2 regions of the Virgibacillus salexigens genome follow, and region 1 is predicted to be linked to the other one. Evidence: riboswitches for the same ligand, from Rfam matches in the RefSeq annotation. Region 1 holds a riboswitch; the other holds the start of a gene.
The links. A riboswitch is a leader RNA that binds a small molecule or an ion and turns the genes downstream of it on or off. The one in region 1 is predicted to bind lysine.
Positions count from the first base shown of each region.

Region 1 (4,326 bases):
CCATTGTGCACGCCAATTATTTCCAATTAATTGCATAGTGTATGAAGTTTTTTCTAAAATTAATAACACCAATCGAATTCTTTCTAGATAAGGGTACCCGACCATACATATATCATATTGCCTTTCTATACTTCTTTGCGAGAATACAGAAGGGTTTGTACCAAGCATCAGATGATGGACATTTTTGTGCCCTAGCCTTTTATAATATGCTACTGCATTTGAATCAATTGAAAATATATAATCGAAGTACGGCAGAATTTTAATGGAACGATCCGTATAATAAGGATCTTCTGTAAGCCAAAGAACCGACTTAAAATTGCCGGATTGTATGGTTTCTAATATATAAATAGGAAGATGATCCCCCAACATAGTTAGAATCATATCGGGTTTAAACTGTTGACAAACATGTTGAAAATTCCCTCCGTTTCGTAACGAGAAATACATTGTAGTCAATCCGCTACATTTGTTTATTTCATCGTAGATCCATTGATCAAAATAGGTATAAATACCAGAATATCCGGATGGAATATATAAAACATTCATTTCAAAGATATCTCCTCTATTTATAGATATTTATTGCTTTCAATTATATTAGGAGTTCTTCAAAAAATGACTAGCAAAAAGGGAAATGAGGCAGGTGATAAGAGTGAACCCTAAAATAACCGTCATTCTTACAAGTTATAATAAGCCAGACACAGTTGGCAAAGCTATTAATAGTGTATTAAATCAGACATTTAATAACTGGGAACTTTTTATTATGGACGATGCTTCGAACACACAAACTACTAATATTATCCATACTTATTTAGACGACTCACGCATTTATTATTATAATAGTGGTATTAAAGACAATCAAAGATATAAAAAAACTCGCTATGCTACGTTAATTAATATCGCCATTTCCTTATCTCACGGAGAATACATTTCCTATTTAACAGATGATGTGTTTTATTTGCCTGAAAGATTAGAGGAGATGGCGCATTTCTTGGACCAACACCCTTCCATTAACATTGTGTACTCTGGACAATTGATAAAACATGTTGATCATTCTTACAATGTGGTAGCTGAAAAGAACCTAAACACGAAGGGCATCTTAAAAAAGGCTGCACATCAAGTCGATCATTGCTCCGTAATGCATACGAGAAACATTGCCAATGAAGTTTTTAAATCCTATCAAAGTTATTGGAATGATGATCCTATGTATTGGTATAATGCTGATGCAGCATTCTGGAATCGATTAAATAGGTTTGCCCCCTTCCATCCCATTCCTAAAGTCTTAGATGTTAGCTTAATTACCCCATCATCTCTGCAACAGCTAACATCTTATCTTCCAGAAACCATACCGGATGGTGTTTTAGTAAAAGGATTAGATGACAAAGTTTATTTAATTGACAATCAGAAGCGTAGACATATTTCAGAAGCGATGTTTGACCAATTAAAATACAACAGAGCTAACGTTGTACAAATACCTGACCCCATCCTTTTTAAATATGAAGAAACTATGCCTATTGACCTCAATCTTGTTAATAATGGCTTCATTCCAAATCAACGTTTAGTACAATCAAGAGAATCCAAAGAAATGTATTTTATCCAAGATAACAAAAAAAGAAAAATTTGCAATAATAGGGTTTTACGGAGATTCCATCTTCATATTAAGGACATAATCCTAATGGATGACATTACGTTAACAAAATTAAAAGATGGTGAAGTAATAGTTGAACGCATTTCTAATAACACACTACTACCAGATGGAGTTGTTTTCAAATATATGAATACACATTATTTAAGTATTAATCATTGTCTACACCCCGTTCATCTAAAAATATTAAATAAACTGAAATTATTTACGAGAAATGCTGTTAGATTAACAAAAGGAGAATTTCAATTATTCGAAGTGGCAACCCCAATAACTTGGCCTTTCATAGGAGAAGATAATAAACAACATAAAATTTAAAGTAAAGAAATTTTCTCCCTTGCATAAATAATGATTTTCTGTTATATTACAGGCAACTAAATATCTTCTTATTTCAATTTTTTGAAGTGAGGATAGAGGTGCAATGTTCATGATTACACCGTTTGAGGATGATGAGATCCAGGGAAGATGGTGGAAAGGGGGCATTGCCGAAGCCACAGAAATCTCATATTTTCTGTAGCTGGTTCTGCTATTGAATAAATACAGGACTGTCATATAGGAAACTATATGGAGGGCTATCTGACGCAAGAAACGATTCTAACGTTTCTGCAGCAGTGATACCCCTCGCTGTTGCTTTTTTGCGTTTATTATATATGGCCTTTCCACCTATCAAAAATTACACAAAAAGGGTGTGAAGCAATGTTATTTGGCCAAGTAGTAACTGCAATGGTTACCCCATTTGATCAACAAGGAGAAATTGATTTTCAAGCAACGGAAAATCTAGTTAATTATTTAATTGCAAATGGATCCGATGCATTAGTCGTAGCTGGTACAACTGGAGAATCACCAACACTTACAAATGAAGAAAAATTAGCGTTATTTAAATCGGTTGTGAAAATTGCTAACGGCAGAATTCCAATTATTGCTGGGACTGGATCAAATCATACAAAAGCATCGATTGAGTTAACGAAACAAGCAGAACAAACTGGCGTAGATGGTATTATGCTGGTTACCCCATACTATAGCAAGCCTTCACAAGAAGGGATATATAGACATTTTCAATCGATCGCCGAAGCAACCTCCCTACCGATCATGCTTTATAACGTTCCAGGTAGAACTGTTGCCAATGCTAGCGCTGAAACAATTGTAAGACTATCTGAAATTGATTCTATTGTATCAATTAAAGAGGCCAGCGGTGACCTTGATCAAATCACGGAAATCATTCGTCGCACGCCTCATGATTTCACACTTTATAGTGGAGATGATGGACTTACATTACCTGTATTATCGGTAGGAGGAACTGGTGTCGTTTCCGTAGCTTCCCATATAATTGGCAATGAAATGCAAGAAATGGTCAACCAGTATCGAAATGGAAATGTAATAAGAAGTGCAGAGGTGCATCAGCATCTACTCCCAATTATGAAAGCACTATTTGCGGCACCGAGTCCAACACCAGTAAAAGCAGCATTGAACCTTAAAGGTATTTCTGTTGGTAGCGTTCGTTTGCCAATGGTGCCTCTACATCAAGAAGAGTACGAAGAATTGAAACATGTATTGCAGTTCAGCCAATCCATGGTATCCGCGATATAAAAAATTTACAATTATGCAATGCCATAAAACAGCCGCACATCTTTTTGTGACGGCTGTTTCTTTTTGCTTTTACTTACTACTCCCTATCCTTCAGCGAAATAAACTTAAATACATATTTCGACGGATGAAAGTATATTTTTGAATACTCAAATACCGTTCCTTGCACAAATGTTGAAAATGCTTTTAAATAAAGCAGCGGCTCATTCTCCTCAACATGAAGAAAATCCACAATCTCTTTCGTTGGCATGATCGGATACAGTTCTCCGTAACGTTTATCGATCTGATGACCTTTCTGTTCAATATAGTCATATTTTGATTCTTTCATCACATCAATGGACAAGTCTGGGAACAGTTCTACAGGCAAGTAAGATTCCTCCAGAATAAAAGCTTCTTTATCTGCCAATCGTAACCGCTTAATATAATACACCTTATCATCTTCCGAAACATTTAATACATCCTGCACTTCTACTGAAGGCAATGTTAACTGAAATTCTATTATTTCATTCGATGGTTGATGGTCTAGTCTGATCATTTCCTCTGTAAAGCTTTGTAATTTATATATATTATGTTCAACCTTGTTATGGCTTATATATGTTCCACTACCTTGAACACGATATAATAATTTTTCTTCTACCAATAACTTAATAGCCTGCCTTACTGTTACTCGACTAACACCATACGAATGAGCTAGCTTTGTTTCAGTCGGAATAGCATCTCCCTGCGCTAATTTTGCTGAGATGATATCTTCTTTAATTCTGTTTGCGATCTGTTTGTATAAAGGCAATGATTTATCCCACATTCAACGACCAGCCTCTCGAAAAATATATACTTCAGTCTACCATTTACAGCATGATTTTCATAGTTACTGAAAGAATTTGTTCTAAATTTGTATTGATAACCATATAATATTTGTGTTAAAGTTGTATTAAATTATAAATGAAAGGGGTTTCATATGAGAAGCAAGCAAAATCTAGTCATCGTTGGCGGTGGAAGTACGTACACACTAGGAATAATTATGAGTTTAGTAGCCGAGAAAGCTAACTTTCCACTAAGAAAAATTGTATTCTATGATAATGATAAACAGCGCCAAGAGAAAATAGCCA
Region 1 is NZ_CCDP010000001.1:1,026,740-1,031,065, reverse strand. Features, by position in the region: gene BN990_RS04660 (CgeB family protein) at 1-543, opposite strand, end outside; gene BN990_RS04655 (glycosyltransferase family 2 protein) at 647-1,954, shown strand; lysine riboswitch at 2,040-2,219, shown strand; gene dapA (4-hydroxy-tetrahydrodipicolinate synthase) at 2,333-3,223, shown strand; gene BN990_RS04645 (GntR family transcriptional regulator) at 3,300-4,022, opposite strand; gene BN990_RS04640 (6-phospho-alpha-glucosidase) at 4,176-4,326, shown strand, end outside.

Region 2 (4,326 bases), 530 kb from region 1:
ACGAAGGGTAGTGACGCCATGGCCTCCTTTTGCATATAGATATGGTGACTAGGATGAAGGGGAGGCCGTTTACACTTATGATTACAGTAAATCCATTAGAAGTAGAGGATGGTATGTTCTTTACAGCTATTTGTGTTGAGTTGCCTAAGACGAATTTATTAATTATCTCGAATGAAATTGGTTACATTATGTGTGCTGCATTAGATGTGGATTTGTTAAGTGAAAAATTGGCAGATCGAGAAGTTATTGCAGGTCGTGCAGTAGGTGTTCGTACGATTGATGATTTACTACATGCACCACTAGAGAAGGTAACTCATTCTGCAAAGGAACAATATGGTTGGGAAGAAGGTATGATTGGCAAGGATGCCTTAATACGAATATCTTAAGTTAGTGTCTCCTAAGAGGGAGGCATTTTATTTATGTAGATTTTAAATTCTAACTAACTTGAAACAAGCATAAGTTTGTTTCAAGGGGGTTTTCGTATGGGTAGACGACCAAGATTTAAACTGCGAACAACATCTCCAGTAAAGGTTGTTTTTTTAATGACGACAATTGCTTTTGTAATCTTGACCTCCCTTAGTATCATCATCGTGGATAAAGGGATAACCCCGCCTTTAATGGAGATAGCAAATCAAAAAACACAAGAGTTTGCGACACGGACAATCAATGAAGCAGTTAAATCAACGGAAAATATTAGCTTCGATGATTTAATGGAAGTAACGACAAAGGATAATGGCAGTCCAGCAATTGTTGGCTGGAAATCATCTGCTGTCAATCGCGCCTTACGAACAGCTACAAAACGAGCAGAATACTTCTTATATGGAATGAATAAAGGTGAAACGCTGAACACAGATGATCCGGATATGGAGCCGCAGGACTATGGGGATACAGCCAATGATTTAGCTGATAAAGATCCTACTGTGGTAGAGATTCCGATTGGGCAAGCTACAGGAAGTACAATATTATCTAATTTAGGTCCAAAAGTTCCTGTCCATTTTGAAATTGTCGGTAGTATTCAATCAGATGTAGAGTATGAGGTAAAGAAATTTGGGATAAACGCAGTATTAATTGAGATTTATATCCCAGTCACTGTCAATGCACAAATTGTTGTTCCATTTACGACTGAACCATCGGAGATAAGTACTAGGGTCTATGTTGACTCTCGAGTATTAATGGGAGATGTCCCTGACTTTTATGGGGGTGACGAGGGTGGACCAAATATCTCAGTACCAAAAGATGACTTGAATAATAATTAAAACCTTGCTATACTTAATATAATAATTTGAATAATAAACCTTATCAGATCGGTGAGGTAGAGGTGCAATAGATATGAGTACTCAGTCGGAGGATGACAACTAGGATGATGGAGGAAAGGATTTACTGCCGAAGTACAATAGGTGTCAGGCTTATTGTTACTGGTATGCTTTTGAATAAGAAGTATACTGTCATGCAAAGAAGTCGCATGGAGAACTACTGATCGAAATGGAGGATAACGTATATTGTAAAGGCAATGGTAGGTTATTTTCTATCATTGTCTTTTTTTCTGTCTACAAAAGCTACCTTTCTAACGGACACCCCCTACAGTTACTTATCCCATTTTCTTGAACAGTATGTTTTCTTTCCTTTTGTAAACAATCTTATATGGAGGTAACAGCAATGGAAGGAACCATTTTTTCACTTATCCCAGCAGTATTAATGCTGGTACTTGTACTATTAACGAGAAATGTTTTACTGTCTCTAGGGACAGGAATTGTAGTAGGAGCGTTACTCATTCATGATTTTGCAATTTGGGATTCGCTAAAAGAAATAGGAAATAATTTATATACTATTTTTGTTACAGACGGGGCTCCAAATACTGGTAATCTACTGTTATTAGGATTTCTCCTTTTACTTGGAATGATGACTGCTTTTCTACAAGCCTCAGGAGGAAGCCGTGCTTTTGGAGAGTGGATGATTAAACGAGTGAAGACGCGTGTTGGTGCACAAGCGATGAGTGCAGTGCTAGGTATTATCATTTTCATTGATGATTATTTTAACAGTTTAGCAGTAGGACAAATAGCTCGTCCGTTAACAGACCGACATCGAATTTCTCGAGCAAAGCTTGCTTACATTATCGATTCAACTTCAGCACCGGTAACTGTTATTTCACCAATTTCTAGTTGGGGAGCATATATCATCGGTATTATTGGTGGATTACTTGCAGCAAATGGTATCACATCAATGGAACCATTAGAAGCATTTATTAAAATGATACCTTTTAATTTATACGCTTTGGGAGCTATTTTACTTGTGTTTCTTGTAGCCTATCTCAAGATGGATATTGGCCCAATGAGGAAACATGAAAAAAGGGCGGTTAAAACTGGAGCATTAATAGATCCAGAACAAGATAATGTACCAGGAGATTTAAGTGATACATTTGAAGCTCATCAATCTGGGAAAATATATCATTTGCTTGTTCCAATTGGAGTACTTATTGCAGCCACGATCATTTCAATGCTAATAACTGGAGCAAATGCTAGTGAAGGTGACATAAGTATATTAACTATTTTTGCAAATACAAACGTAAACCTTTCTCTATTTATTGGTGGGCTTACAGCAGTATTAACTGCCTATATCTTCCATGCAGTACAAGGGAAACCAAAAAATAATGCAGAAAAAATTATCGTTGAAGGTATAAAGACGATGCTGCCAGCAATTTATATTCTTTTATTGGCTTGGATGATTGGGTCGATTATCGGAACATTAAAAACTGGAGAATACTTGGCACAAATTGTGAATAATTCATCCATTAGCCCTTCACTATTGCCATTCTTATTTTTTATTATTGCAGGCTTTATGGCATTAGCAACAGGAACGTCATGGGGAACATTTGGAATTATGCTGCCAATAGCAGCAGAAGTGACTGTGATTACAGATATAGATATGTTATTACCTTCCATGGCAGCCGTACTTGCAGGTTCTGTATTTGGCGATCATTGTACACCAATATCTGATACGACAATTTTATCCTCTACTGGTGCCGGCTCCAATCATATAGATCATGTGCTTACACAGTTGCCATATGCTATTTTAGCAGCAGTTTCGGCTGCAGTAGGATATTTATTAATTGGGTTTACCAACCAAGTGATCCTGCCGTTATTAGTAACAATTGCTATCATTACAGCCTTTGCTGTACTTATTCATTTCCTGAAAAATACAAAATCAAGTAAACATTAATCGTACATCCATCCTTTTCTTCAAGAGGATGGATGTTTTTGTCAAGATCAATATCGGTCAATTGGCAATATCTTGAATTTTAAATAATTTCTTTGACATAGGCGAAAAGTACCGTTATAATACAAGCATAAATATCAGAAAAAAACAAACTTTTAAAACATTCCTTTAAACTATGAACATATAAATAGTTTAAAAAGGGGAAAAGGGGGAAGTCTTCGTATGGATACTCGTTCACAGTGGGGAACAAGAGCAGGGTTTATTATGGCTGCTGTTGGGTCAGCAATCGGTTTAGGTAATATTTGGCGCTTTCCTGCGGTTGCCTATGAGAATGGTGGAGGAGCATTTATCATTCCATATTTATTTGCATTATTAACCGCTGGAATTCCTATACTTATTATGGAGTTCACACTAGGTCATAAATACCGTGGATCTGCACCATTATCCTATAAGCGATTAAATAAAAAAACCGAATTCGTTGGTTGGTGGGCTGTTTTAGTAGCCTTCGTAATATCTACCTATTACTCTGTTATTATTGCCTGGGCAATATCTTATTCCGTTTTTTCCTTTAATTTAAGCTGGGGATCAGACACCGAAGGATTTTTAATGAATGACTTTTTAAATCGAACGGTAGACCCAGGTCAAGCAGGAAGTCTTGTGCCAGGAGTACTAATACCGCTTATTATTGTGTGGATTGTGGTATTGGGTATTTTATTCAAAGGTGTAAAGAGAGGAATAGAAGTAGCCAATCGGATATTTATCCCTGCATTAGTAATTATTTTCCTTATTATTGTTATTCGAGCCGTAACTTTAGACGGTGCTTTGGCTGGATTGGAAGCCTTCTTTTCACCAGATTTTAGTAAGATTTGGTCTGGGGAAGTATGGGTAGCAGCATACGGTCAAATATTTTTCAGTCTCTCGATTGCATTTGCGATTATGATTACTTATTCAAGCTATTTACCTAAGAAATCAGATATTACAAATAATGCATTTATCACTGGATTTGGTAATTCAAGCTTTGAGTTACTTGCTGGTATAGGGGTATTCTCTGTACTAGGCTTTATGGCAACACAATCTGGGGTGGGGGTAGATGAGGTTGTTTCCGGTGGAGTG
Region 2 is NZ_CCDP010000001.1:1,555,195-1,559,520, forward strand. Features, by position in the region: gene BN990_RS07035 (bifunctional metallophosphatase/5'-nucleotidase) at 1-11, shown strand, start outside; gene BN990_RS07040 (YunC family protein) at 78-386, shown strand; gene yunB (sporulation protein YunB) at 483-1,256, shown strand; lysine riboswitch at 1,306-1,481, shown strand; gene BN990_RS07050 (Na+/H+ antiporter NhaC family protein) at 1,657-3,216, shown strand; gene BN990_RS07055 (sodium-dependent transporter) at 3,436-4,326, shown strand, end outside.
Region 2: another riboswitch for lysine. It lies ahead of BN990_RS07050 (Na+/H+ antiporter NhaC family protein); the one in region 1 lies ahead of dapA (4-hydroxy-tetrahydrodipicolinate synthase).